3 regions of the Nocardiopsis oceani genome follow, and region 3 is predicted to be linked to each of the others. Evidence: riboswitches for the same ligand, from Rfam matches in the RefSeq annotation. Region 3 holds a riboswitch; each other region holds the start of a gene.
The links. Region 3 has a riboswitch for cobalamin ahead of ACYVDG_RS30330 (ABC transporter substrate-binding protein). Riboswitches for the same ligand answer to the same signal wherever they lie in the genome.

Region 1 (4,427 bases), on a different contig from region 3:
TCGCACGCGGCGGACCGCCTCGACCATGTTGCGCAGGGCCTGCTCGGTCTCGGCGTAACCGCGCGTCTTCAGACCGCAGTCCGGGTTGGCCCACAGGTTCCCGGCATCGACGTGCGCGGCCGCCAGGCGCAGTGAACCCTCGATCTCGTCCACCGAGGGCACCCGAGGCGAGTGGATGTCGTAGACGCCCGGGCCGATGCCGCGCTTGTAGCCGCGCCGCCCCAGCTCCTCGACCAGCTCCATCCGTGAACGGGCCGCTTCGACGCTGGTGACGTCGGCGTCGAGCGCCTCGATGCCGCCGACGATCTGGTTGAACTCCGAGTAGCACATGTGCGTGTGGATGGTCGTGCTTCCCGCGACCCCCGACGTGGCCAGTCGGAAGGAGTTGACCGCCCAGTCGAGGTACGCCTGCCGCTGCTCGTCGCGCAGCGGCAGGAGCTCGCGCAGGGCGGCCTCATCCACCTGGATGTGGCGGATACCCGCGCGCTCCAGGTCGGCGACCTCGTCTCGCAGGGCCAGACCGACCTGGCGGGCGGTCTCCCCGAGCGGCTGGTCGGTGCGGACGAACGACCAGGCGAGCATGGTGACCGGACCGGTCAGCATGCCCTTGACCGGCTTGTCGGTGCGCGACTGGGCGTAGGTGATCCACTCGACCGTCATCGGCTCAGGGCGCGAGACGTCACCGAACAGGATCGGCGGACGCACGCAGCGCGAACCGTAGGACTGCACCCAGCCGTTCAGCGTGGTGGCGTAGCCGTCCAGCTGCTCGGCGAAGTACTGGACCATGTCGTTGCGCTCGGGCTCACCGTGGACGAGGACGTCCAGGCCGATGTCCTCCTGGAGCGCGATGACGCGGTCGATCTCCGAACGGAGGACCTGGTGGTACTCCTCCGTGGGCAGCTCGCCGCGGCGGTGCGCGGCACGGGCCCGGCGCAGCTCCGGGACCTGCGGGAAGGAGCCGATGGTGGTCGTGGTGAGCGTGACCTCGCTGGGCGCCCCGCGGTCCTCGGGACGCTCGTAGGCGTCCTTGCCCAGGGCGTCCAGACGGGCGCGCACCCGGGCGTCGGTGAAGGCCGGGGTCCGGGGCTCGGACGCCCCGAGTTCGGCGTCGCCGCCCTCGGAGAGCACGCGGCCCAGGAGGGCCACCTCCTTGGCCTTCTGTTTGGCGAAGGCCAGGGCCTCGCGCAGCTCGGGCGCGAGTTCGGTCTCGGCGTCCAGGTCGATGGGGACGTGGAGCAGAGAGCAGGAGGTGCTCACCGTGAGCTCGTCGCTGAAGCCCAGCAGGGTGCCGAGTTCGGCGACGGTGGCGGGCAGGTCGGCGCGCCAGACGTTGCGGCCGTCCACGACACCCGCGACCAGGCGGGTGGCGCCCAGACCGGTGACCGCGGTGAGGTCGGCGACTCCTTCGTTGTCGGTGACCAGGTCCAGGCCGACCGCCTCCACCGGCGACTCCTTGAGCACGCGCAGGGCGGCGGAGCCGATGGAGCCGAAGTAGGCGGAGACCAGCAGCGAGGGGCGCTCGGTGAGGGCACCCAGGCGCTGGTAGACGCGCTCCAGGTGGCCGACGGCGGCACGGCCCTCGTCGGTCGCCAGGATCGGCTCGTCGAGCTGGACCTCGGTGGCGCCCGCCGCCTTCAGGTCGCCCAGGAGCTTGGTGTAGGCGTCCAGGAGCTGGTCGAGCAGCTCGATGGGCTCCCAGCCCTCGGGGGCGTCGTCGGCGGCCTTGGACAGCAGTAGGAAGGTCAGCGGACCGACCAGCACGGGGCGGGTCTGGAATCCGGCCTCGGAGGCTTCGCGGAATTCGGCGACGGGCTTGTCACCGACCAGGCGAGGCCTGGTGCTCGGGGAGAGTTCGGGGACGAGGTAGTGGTAGTTGGTGTCGAACCACTTGGTCATCTCCAGCGGAGGGGCCCCCTGCTCACCGCGGGCGAGGGCGAAGTAGCGGCGCAGTTGCTCGTCCCGGTCCTCGGCCTGGGCCGGGGAGGTGAAGCGGGACGGCACGAGGTCGAACAGGACCGCCGTGTCCAGCACGTGGTCGTAGTAGGAGAACGTGTTGGAGGGGATGTCGTCCACGCCCGCCTCGCGCAGCTGGGCGTAGACGCCCTTGCGGAGGCCGGCGGCGACAGCGTCGAGCTCCTGGGCGGTGGTGCCGCCCTTCCAGTAGGACTCGCTGGCGCGCTTGAGTTCGCGGTCGGGACCGATGCGCGGGTAACCGTGCACCGTCGAACGAACGGACGGCTGGGAGGCCGCCGAGTTCTTGGCCATGTAGCTTCTCTCCCTCGTCGAAAGCCAGATCCCGGCCGCGAGGTGAGCGAGGACGCGGACACACCGAAACGCGCGCGTCATGCGCGCACGGTCGTCTCCGTCCTCGGCCCTCCCTCGGGGCACGGGACCACCGGCGGCACGGGTGCGCCGCCGGGTGGAGGCAGGTCTTCGGACTCGTGGGCGTTTCCGGCTGCAGAGCCGGCTTTCCTAGCAGTCACCGCTTCCCGGTTTTCCGACTGTTCCGGTCGGTACACCAGTGCTTATGGCGACGGTCGTTCCCACTCACCGCTGCGGGGCAGTCCCGGATTCGCACCGGGTTCCCTCTCTCGACACGCACCACCCGCCCCGGATGGGGTCCGGGGCGAAAAGTATGGAGCGTGTACCTTCCACGACTGCAAGTATAGGGAGAGCCCCCTCCGCCCTTGAACCCGGCATGGCCGCCCCCGGCCACGAGCCGAACCCGGAGCCGCGACGCGAAACCCCCGCCGTGTGCCCGGCATCACACCCGACAACAGAGTTACGTGGGAGAGCGCGCCCCCGCCTCCCCGCGAATGTTCGTCTGACGATGAACGTGGAGAAACACAGGTGAATCAGCAGGTCCGCCCGACGATGGCCCCCGATCGCCCCCTTATGACGGTCGTGATCGCCATAGTCGTCCTACTGGGGCTGGTGTTGTTGGCGACCCGGTCCTCGGGTGCCCTCGGGGAACCGGCCGACGCCCAGAACGCGGCCAACCCACCCGAGGTTGAAGAGGAACGCCTCCCGGCCACCGGTGAACCGGACGAACTCACGACCGTGGACCCCGACGCGGTCTCCGGCATCGACGAGACCGAGATCGACTACGAGGGCGACAGCGACGTCAGCGTCGCCTACCCCGTCATCCCGAACGCCACGCCGCTGACCGACTTCCTGGACCGCACCCTGACCGCCCAGGTGCACGCCTTCGACGCCGCCAACCCCGGTGCGAGTTCGTTCACGGGCGAATGGGGCCTGACCGCGGCCGAAGAGGGGATCCTCGGGGTTCGGATCACCACCGAGGAGACCGACTCCGAGGAGACCCGCGAGGGCAACAGCACCTTCTGGTACGAGACCGAGACCGGCACCGTCCACGGTTCCACCCACCTGCTCGCCGGGCAGGAGGAACTGGACGAGCTCAACGACCAGGTGCGCGAGGCCGTGGCCGACGGCCCCGCCGAGTCCTCCGCCCTGCACCCGATCAGCGCCCTCTACGACTCGGTGGGCTTCAACCCCGACGGTGACCTGGTGGTGGAGTTCGACGCCGGACAGGTCGCCCCGGCCGACGAGGGCCGGATCCACGCCGTGATCGACCGCGACGAGGCCGACGCCCTCCTGTCCGACCTGGGGCTGCGCGTGCGCGAGGCAGCCACCACGGGCGTGCAGGAGTTCTCCGTGGACGAGGCCCCCGAGACGGACAGGGACGGTTCCGCGGAGGGTGCGCCCGGCGAGCTGGCCCCGTACGAGGAAGCTGTGGACTGTTCCGACCCCGACACCGACTGCGTGGCCCTGACCTACGACGACGGCCCCGGCGGCAGGACCCCCGAGCTGCTGGACGCCCTGGACGAGCACGACGCCCGCGCCACCTTCTTCGTGACCGGCCACCCGGTGATGGAGAACCCGTGGATCCTGCGCCGCACCTACGCGGAGGGCCACGAGCTGGCCAACCACACCCTGAGCCACCCGAACCTGACCGAGACCAGCGCGGGGTCGGCCCGCGACAACCTGGAGGCGACCCAGGCCCTGGTGTACCGGGAGACCGCCTACACGATGGACCTGATGCGCCCGCCCTACGGCGCCACCGACGACACCGTCGCCGAGGTCACCGAGGACCTCGGGCTGGCGCAGATCATGTGGAGCGTGGACACCAGCGACTGGAGGGACCGCGATGCCGACCTGGTGGCCGAGCGCGCCGTCGACGGCGCCGAGGACGGCGCGATCATACTCATGCACGACATCCACGACACCACCATCGACGCCTCCGTCGACATCATTCGTGAACTGGACGAACGCGGGTACACCATGGTCACGGTGACCCAGATGCTGGGCACCACCGAGCCCGGCCAGACCTACGACGACGGCCTCCCCGAACCCCCGGAGACGGACGACGAGGAGAACGAGGACGACGCTGAGGAGGATGCCGCCGG
Region 2 (4,427 bases), on a different contig from region 3:
CGAAAGCGGCGGCGACGGTTCCCGGTCCGAGGAACTCATCCTCGACGCCGTGTACGAGGAGATCGAAGACCTCGCCCACCTCTTCGACGCCGAGGATCGCGGTGACGAACTCGTCGGCGAACTCCAGAGCCGCGTGGACACCGCGACCGAGGGACTCGACGCCTCCGACGTCTCCCTCATGTACTGGTTCGCCAACTCCGAGTCCCCCTTCCTCGCCGGCTGCTGCGGTGCGCCCGGGGCCATCACGGCGGAGATCGGCGCGGAGAACGCCTTCGACGACACCGATGAGGAGTGGCCCCAGATCAACTGGGAGACCGTCGCCGACCGCGACCCCGACGTCATCGTGCTCGGCGACCTCACGCGCGACTCCCAAACCGCCGAGTCGGCCGAGGAGAAGATCGCTTTCCTGGAGGACCACCCCGCCACCAGCAACCTGACCGCCGTGCAGGAGGAGCGCTACGTCCTGCTCAGCGGCCAGGCCATGAACCCCTCGATCCGGACCGTCGAGGGCGTCGAGCAGGTGGCCGACGGACTTCGGGATCTCGGACTCGCCCAGTGAGAGGCGCCCGTCTGACCCTGCTCCTGGTGGGCGGGCTGGTCGCGCTGGCGGTGTCGGTCTCGGTGACTGTGACCATCGGCCCCGCGGCCATCACCCCCGGCGAGGTGTGGTCCTCGCTCGGTGCCCGCCTCGGGATCGGCGAGAGCCCTCTGACCCCCATCCAGGACGGCATCGTGTGGGACCTGCGCATGCCGCGCACCCTCATCGCCGCGGTGTGCGGGGCGGGACTGGCCCTGTGCGGTGCGGTCATGCAGTCCCTGCTGCGAAACCCGCTGGCCGACCCCTTCGTGCTCGGGGTCTCGTCCGGCGCCTCCACCGGTGCGGTCGCGGTGATCGTGCTCGGTTGGGGCGCCGGGGTGCTGTCCCTGTCGGCCGGGGCGTTCCTCGGTGCGCTGCTCTCCTTCGGGATGGTCATGCTGCTCAGCCACACCCTCGGCGGGACCATGGACCGGGTCGTGCTGTCCGGGGTCGCTGCCATGCAGCTCTTCTCGGCCCTGACCTCCTTCATCGTGCTCATGTCGGCCGACGCCGAGACCACGCAGGGCGTGCTCTTCTGGCTGCTGGGTTCCTTCAGCAACGTGGGCTGGGCCGATGTGGTTCTGTGCGCGGGGGTCCTGGTGGTCGTGCTGGCCGTGTGCCTGGCCCACACCACCACCTTGGACGCGTTCGCTTTCGGGGAGGAGGCCGCGGCCTCGCTCGGCGTGCGTGTGGCGCGGGCGCGTGTGCTGCTGCTGACCGCGACGGCCCTGCTCACCGCCGCACTCGTGAGCAGCGTGGGCGCGGTCGGGTTCGTGGGGCTGATCCTGCCGCACGCCACCCGGATCCTGACCGGGTCGATGCATGCCCGGCTGCTTCCGGTGACCGCGCTGATCGGGGCCGTGTTCCTGGTGTGGGTGGACACGCTGGCCCGTACCGTCCTGGACCCGCAGGAGATCCCTGTGGGTGTGGTCACCTCGCTCGTCGGCGTGCCCGCCTTCATCGCCGTTCTGTACCGCTCGAGGAGGCAGACGTGAGATCGTCCGGATCCAGTTCCCCCGGCCACGGATGGTCCGGCAACGGTCCTCCCGAGGCCGGTTCCGGGGGCGGCCACCTGCGCGCCGACGGTGTGGTGCACCGGATCGCCGACCGCATCGTGCTCGACGGGGTCACCCTCGCCCCGCGCCCCGGTGAGACGGTCGGACTGCTGGGCCCCAACGGATCCGGCAAGTCCACCCTGCTCCGGCTCCTCGCGGGGGTTCTCGGACCCACCGCCGGGACGGTCACCCTCGACGGGGACCCGTTGCCGCGCATCGGCCGCCGGGCGGTGGCCCGGCGTGTGGCCGTGGTCCAGCAGAACTCCCACACCCAGACCGAGATGACCGTGCGCGACGTCGTCGCCTTGGGGCGTATCCCGCGCCGCCGCGCCTGGACCCCGGTCTCCACCGACGACCTGCGCGCGGTCGACACGGCCCTGGAACGCACCGGGCTCACCGACCGTGCCGAGCAGTCCTGGCACACCCTCTCCGGTGGGGAGCGCCAAAGGGTCCAGATCGCCCGGGCCCTGGCTCAGGAACCCAGTGAGCTCCTGCTCGACGAACCCACCAACCATCTCGACATCCAGTACCAGCTCGACCTGTTGGAGCTGGCCGTGAGCCTGCCCGTGACCACGGTGATCGCGCTGCACGACCTCAACCTGGCCGCGATGTACTGCGACCGGCTCGTCGTGCTCCGAGCCGGTCGGGCGGTGGCGGAGGGGTCGCCGGGCCAGGTGCTGACACCCGAGCTCATAGGAGAGGTCTACGGGGTCCGGGCCGAGGTCACCACCGACGGTGAGCGCCCCGTCGTCCGGTTCCTGCGCCGCCGGGATCCGGAGCAACCGGGCTCCCGACCGCTCCCGGGGCACGAGCCCACTACATGACCGCGCTGTGCGCCTCTCGAACGGAGTGCCGCTCGCCGTACGTTCCTGCGGTCGGCGGCCCTGGAAAGGGGAGGCCCGTCGCGAGTCGGCTCGCGGCGCCCGTTAGTGTGTGAGCTCCTCGTTCGTGGCACAGGAACCCGGTGCGAGTCCGGGACGGTTCCGCCACTGTGACACCTCCCACCAGGTGCAAGTCAGACACTGTCCACGAGCGGTCCGACCATCGACGGGGCGAGAACCCCTGGGGAGGAATTCCGGCCATGACGGTACGGATCGCGCTGCTTTCCACGTCCGACACCGATCTGCTCTCTGCGCGGGCCAGTGGCTCCGCGTACGTGTGGGCCAACCCCTCGCGTGCCACCGACACCGAACTCACCGAAGCCGTCGAGGGCGCCGACCTCGTCGTGGTCCGGATGCTGGGATCCCCGCACGACCTGTGGTCGGGCCTGGCCGCGGTCCGCGAGCGCGGCACCCCGCTCGTGGTGCTCAGCGGTGAACAGCAGCCCAGCGCCGAACTCATGGAGCGCTCCACGGTTCCCATGGGTGTGGTTACCGACGCCCACCGGTACCTGGCCGAGGGCGGACCCACCAACCTCGACCGCCTGCACGCGTTCCTGTCCGACACCGTGCTGCTGACCGGCGAGGGGTTCGAACCGCCGCAGCACGTGCCCCTGTGGGGCCTGGCCGAGCGCGAGGTCCCACAGGACCCGTCGCTTCCCAAGGTCGGCATCCTCTACTACCGCGCCCACGAGGCCGGCGGGAACACCGCCTTCGCCCACGCCCTCGCCGACGCCGTCGACGCCACGGGCCGCGCCGTCGGTGTGCCGGTCTTCGCCGGGTCGCTGCGTTCGGCCCCCGACGACCTGTTCGAGGCGTTGCGCGACTTCGACCTCCTCATCGTCACCGTCCTGGCCGCCGGCGGCAGTGTCCCCGCGTCCGCGAGCGCGGGTGAGGACGACGAGGCCTGGGACGTGGAACGTATCGCCGCCCTCGACATCCCGGTCCTGCAGGGCCTGTGCCTGACCAGCTCCCGCGCCGACTGGGAAGAGGCCGCCGAGGGCGTCAGCCCGCTCGACTCCGCCACCCAGATCGCGATCCCCGAGTTCGACGGGCGCATCATCACCGTGCCGTTCTCCTTCAAGGAGATCGACGAGGACGGCCTGCCCCGCTACACCGCCGACCTGGAGCGCTGCGCCCGCCTGGCCGGGATCGCCGCCTCCCACGCCCGCCTGCACCAGGTCCCGGCCTCCGAGAAGCGCCTTGCCGTCGTGCTCTCGGCCTACCCCACCAAGCACTCCCGCATCGGCAACGCGGTCGGTCTCGACACCCCCCGCTCCCTGGTGCGCCTGTTGCGGCGGCTCCGCGAGGACGGCTACGACCTGGGCGAGCCCGACGCCCTGCCCGGCCTGGACCTGCCGGACGAGACCGAGGCAGGCGACGCCCTCATCCACAGCCTCATCGAGGCCGGCGGCCAGGACGAGGACTGGTTGACCACGGCACAGATGACCGAGGCCCAGGTACGCATCGCCCCCGAGCAGTACGCCGCCTGGACCGAGGGCCTCCCGGCCTCCCTCAAGGACGCCATGGCCGAGACCTGGGGTCCGGCCCCCGGCAAGCTCTACGTCAACGACGAGGGCGAACTCGTCTTGGCCGCGCTCCGGGCGGGCAACGTCGTGGTCCTGGTCCAGCCCCCGCGCGGCTTCGGCGAGAACCCCATCGCGATCTACCACGATCCCGAACTCGCGCCGAGCCACCACTACATGGCCGCGTACCGGTGGCTGGAGCACGGGTTCGGCGCCGACGCCGTCGTCCACCTCGGCAAACACGGGTCGCTGGAGTGGCTGCCCGGCAAGGATGCCGCTCTGTCCGCCGCCTGCGGCCCCGACGCGGTGCTCGGGAACCTGCCGCTCATCTACCCGTTCCTGGTCAACGACCCGGGCGAGGGTGCCCAGGCCAAGCGTCGCGCGCACGCCA
Region 3 (4,427 bases):
GATCGCCTTGGCGGAGCAGAAACCCGTCGAACAGCTGGTGGCCGTCCCCGGCGGGGTCGCCGTCCTGACGGGCGGCCGGTTGGACGCGCACGTGGAAGGGCTGGTGCCGTGATGCGGCGCATCCGTGAGATCAGTGCGGACACCCTCTGGCGGCTGCTCGCCTGGGGCGGCACCGGCGCCGTCCTCGGTGGCGCCCTGGTAATCGCGTCCGCCCTGCTGCTGAGTCCCGCAGAGTGGCCCGGGGCGACCATGCTCCACTGGGGGCTGTGCGGCGCGGTGGTGCTGCTCGCCGCGGTCTGGGCACTGAAGGGCGGTGAGCAGCGGCCCGTGGACCAGTACGACCCCAACCCGGGCGAGGGTTCGGGGATGATCCGGGCGGCCGCCGCCCTGGTGCTGTTCCTGGCGTTCCACGTGGCCCTGCGGGAACTCCCTGGTGCTCGGGGTGAGACCGGCGTCCCGGACGAGCCCGAAGATCGGGTGGCCGGGGAGGAAGCGGTCCTGCCCGACGTCCTGGTCGACTTCGCGTCGATCTCCGACCTCTGGTTCATGGGTGCGCTGGCACTGCTGGTGGGTGCCGGGGCGCTCGCCGTGGGCGGACGCCCCGAACCACTGCGGCCCGCAACGGGGTGGCCCCGCCGCCAGGCCGTTCTGGCCGGGCTGCTCCCGGTCGTGGTGCTGACGGCGTTCGCCACTCCCACCGTTCTCGAACGGGACCCGGCCGTGCACACGCTCGCCGGGCCGCGCACCGCTGCCGGAGCGAGTACCGCCGCCGAACCCTTCGGCCAGGCCGAGGCGGCAGCCCTGGAGGACGGGGACGACGCGGCCTGGGTGTGGGAGCACCCGGAAGAGGGTTCGGCGGGCGAGGCTGAGGTGGTCGCCACGGGCTACGGTGCGCTGGTCGTCGGCGGCCAGGGGGTGTGGGCCCTGGACAGCCGGGACGGCACTGAGCGCTGGCGGTTCCAGCCGGTCGGCGAGGTCCTGTGGGCCGACGCCAGCTTCGACGGCGAGCGGGTCGCGGTGCTGTACGAGGACGCCGAGCGGGAGGAACACCAGCAGAGGTCGCTGGCCGTTCTGGAGGCCGGTACGGGGAAGCTGGTCGGTGACCACCGGATCCACCGGAAGGTGGACGAGGTGCTCCTGACCACCACCACGTTCGTGCAGGTGGAGGAGGACGTCCTCTCGGTCCGGGCGCACGAGCAGGAGGGGACGGAGGACGAGGCCCGGTACGCACCTGAGGCGGGGTGCCGACAGGTCGGTGCCCCGGTCCTCGCGGGCCCCAGGATCCTGGTCCCCGAGGAGTGCACGCCGGACCCCGAGGACCGGGAGGGCGAAGACGACCGGGAGGGCGACGACGACCGGGAGCACGAAGTGCGGCTCCTGCACGAGGACGGCAGCCCGTACGGCGGCCACGACGTCCCCGGTCCGGTGGAGGAAGTGGATGCGGCCCCGGACGGCTGGGCCGCGGTGGTCCGCTACGGCGGCGACGATCCCGGCGTGCTGGCCTTCCAGAGCAGGGCCGGCGACGTGATCGCCGAGGACCTGCCCGCCAGTGCGGTCCCCCTTCGGGGAGAACGGTTGCTGTACACCGAGACCGAAGAGCCCGAAGGGACCGAAAAGCCCGAAGGGACCGAAGAGCCCGAAGGGACCGACGGCGCCGACCGGGTCGAGTACCGCATGGTGCAACCGCAGGTCGCTGTACCCCGGGGGGAGACCGCTGAGCCCGAGGCCCTGGAGAGCCTCGTGTTCACCGCCCAGCACCCCGACCCGGACAGCGTCATTGCGGATTCCGGAGTGTTCGCGGCGGTCCACGCGGGCGACGAGGAGCCGACCGCCCTGCTCGTTGCAGAGTGGGGATCCGACCCCGTCACGATCCCGCTCGACACGGCAGCCGAGGGCCTGTCCCCGGACGGTTCCCCCTTCGGTGTGGCACTTGCCCCGGAGACGGTTGTGGTCTCCGGCCTTTCCGCCGGGGACCGTGCCCACGTCGTCGGTGTGGGCCCCGGCCCCCGGGGCTGACCTGGTTCGAGCCACCCCCGGAATGCGGTAAGGTTTTACCTGTTGGCGGGGTCGGAAACGGCCGCCGCGCAGCGGACGGGACGTAGCGCAGTTTGGTAGCGCACTTGACTGGGGGTCAAGGGGTCGTGGGTTCAAATCCCGCCGTCCCGACAGAGAAATAGCAGGTCGTTGAGGGGCTCGTCGTCAGGCGGGCCCCTTTCTGCGCCCTGGGCGTGGTGGAAGAGGGGTTGAACCGGCGTCGGTGGGCGTTGAGCGCGGGTGCAGCAAGGGGGTGCCGCCGAAAATGTGTACCCATGCCTGGTGATAAAGTCCACGCCGTCGTGGTGTTCGGGAAGCCGGTGTAAGACCGGTGCGGCCCTCGCCACTGTGATCGGGAAGGTCATGCGCTCCCGCGAACGGGGTCACTGGACCACAGGGTGGTCTGGGAAGACGCTGCGTGACTGTTCGACCCGTCAGCCAGGAGACCGGCCACGGCGTGTCCGATCCATCCACGAGGTGTGGAAAGGCGGCCCTGGCCTTGTTTGCCGTGCCTTCTGTCCGTCCCCCTTCTGCCCGCCCCCCTACTGTGCGAGTCACCGGTCATCGGTTCCCCCGCCGTGCGCCCGCGGTACTGTCCGCCGCGGTATTTCTGTTGGCAGGCTGCACAAGCGCCGAATCCGACTCCTCGTCCGCGGCCTCCGACGGCCTCGGCGTCGAGAACTGCGGCATGGAAGTCGAGTTCGACGCCCCGCCGGAGCGCATCTTCGCCATGAACCTGACCACGATCGAGAACCTGATCGAGCTGGGCGTCGAGGACCGCATCGTCGGCGCCGTCGGCGACCTGGACCGCATGCGCGAGGACCTGAAGCCCAAGGCCGAGGACATCGACGTCCTCGATCCCGGCGGGGAGGACTACCCGAGCTCCGAAGCGATCCTGGAGACCGAACCGGACTTCATCTACTCGGTCTATCCGAGCGCGTTCCGGGAGGACGGAGGGGTCGCCAGTCGCGAGGAACTGCACGATCTCGGCGTCCAGAGTTACCTCTCACCCGGCCGCTGCCCCGACCGCGACGACGAGCAGCCGCTGGAGTTCGACGAGATCTGGACCGAACTGCGCGAGGTCGGCACGCTGCTCGGAGCCGAGGACCAGGCCGAAGAGATCGCGGCCGAACAGCAGGAGGCCCTCACCGCGGTCCGCGCCGACCTGCCGGACGATGTCGGGGACCTCGACGTCTTCTGGTGGGACATGGGTACCGGCGACGGTCCGACCGCCGGAGGCTGTTGCGGAGCCCCCGGCATGATCCTGCGCGAACTCGGCGTGAACAACGCCTTCGACGACCTTCCCGACCACTGGTCCAGTACCAGCTGGGAGCAGGTCGTCGAGCGGGACCCCGACCTCGTCGTCGTCGCCGACTTCGGCGGGGACGACGTCGACGACAAGCTCTCGTTCGTCGAGGACGACTCGACACTGCGTGAGCTGCGGACGTTCCGTGAGGACGCGGTCGTCGTGCTGCCGTTCGCGCAGACCACCCCGGGACTGCAGAACGTCACCGCCATCGAGGAGATCGGCGCGTACCTCGCCGACGGTACCGACCAATGAGACTCGCCCCCCGCCAAAAGGCCCAGCAGCCCACGGCCGCGCCGCCCGGTAGGGGCCGGTCGCTGGGCGTCATGTTCCCGGTCGCCTTCGTACTGCTGGCGGTGTCGATCGGCGTCTCGGCCACCATCGGACAGAGCGACCTGTCGGTCCGCGAGGTGTGGACCGTCGCGACCGACCGGCTCGGCCTGGCCTGGTTGCGTATCGACATGCTCGGGCTGTACGGCGTCGACGGCGTCACCGACCTCCGCGCGAACCTCGTGTGGGAGATGCGTCTGCCGCGCGTGCTCGCGGCGGCGCTGGTCGGCGGCGGCCTCGCGATCGTCGGTGCCGTGATGCAGACCCTGACGCGCAACCCGATGGCCGACCCCTATCTGCTCGGCATCTCCTCGGGCGCGTCACTCGGGGCGGTCGCGGTGATCGTCGCCGGCCTGAGCATCGGTAGCCTCGGCGTGGCCGGCGGCGCGTTCGTCGGCGCGCTGGGCGCGTTCATGCTCGTGCTGGCTCTCGGGCAACGGTCCGGCCGGCTCACGCCCACCCGCATGATCCTCGCCGGGGTCGCCGTGGGGGCCTTTGCCTCCGCCGTCACCTCCTTCCTGATCATCTGGGTCGCCGACCCGCACGCCACCCAGGAAGCGCAGTTCTGGCTGTCCGGGTCGTTGGCGGCGGCGCGGCTGCCGACCGTGTACACCATGGCGCTCGCCGTGCTGATCGGGCTGCTGGTCTTCGGTGTCGCTGCCCGGCAGCTGAACGCGTTCGCGTTCGGCGAGGACACTGCCACCAGCCTCGGCATCAACGTCCAGCGGACCCGGTGGGTGCTGTTGGTCGTATGCGC

Region 1: linked by a shared signal. The riboswitch ahead of metE (5-methyltetrahydropteroyltriglutamate--homocysteine S-methyltransferase) and the one ahead of ACYVDG_RS30330 (ABC transporter substrate-binding protein) in region 3 are both predicted to bind cobalamin.
Region 2: linked by a shared signal. The riboswitch ahead of cobN (cobaltochelatase subunit CobN) and the one ahead of ACYVDG_RS30330 (ABC transporter substrate-binding protein) in region 3 are both predicted to bind cobalamin.

What each region holds. Positions count from the first base shown of each region.
Region 1 is NZ_BAAHAR010000012.1:16,720-21,146, reverse strand. It holds gene metE (5-methyltetrahydropteroyltriglutamate--homocysteine S-methyltransferase) at 1-2,265, opposite strand, end outside; cobalamin riboswitch at 2,422-2,606, opposite strand; gene ACYVDG_RS08700 (polysaccharide deacetylase family protein) at 2,875-4,427, shown strand, end outside.
Region 2 is NZ_BAAHAR010000052.1:3,122-7,548, forward strand. It holds gene ACYVDG_RS27085 (ABC transporter substrate-binding protein) at 1-559, shown strand, start outside; gene ACYVDG_RS27090 (FecCD family ABC transporter permease) at 556-1,572, shown strand; gene ACYVDG_RS27095 (ABC transporter ATP-binding protein) at 1,650-2,456, shown strand; cobalamin riboswitch at 2,533-2,677, shown strand; gene cobN (cobaltochelatase subunit CobN) at 2,714-4,427, shown strand, end outside.
Region 3 is NZ_BAAHAR010000070.1:19,339-23,765, reverse strand. It holds gene ACYVDG_RS30345 (hypothetical protein) at 1-112, shown strand, start outside; gene ACYVDG_RS30340 (hypothetical protein) at 112-2,016, shown strand; tRNA gene ACYVDG_RS30335 (tRNA-Pro) at 2,093-2,166, shown strand; cobalamin riboswitch at 2,321-2,503, shown strand; gene ACYVDG_RS30330 (ABC transporter substrate-binding protein) at 2,648-3,595, shown strand; gene ACYVDG_RS30325 (FecCD family ABC transporter permease) at 3,667-4,427, shown strand, end outside.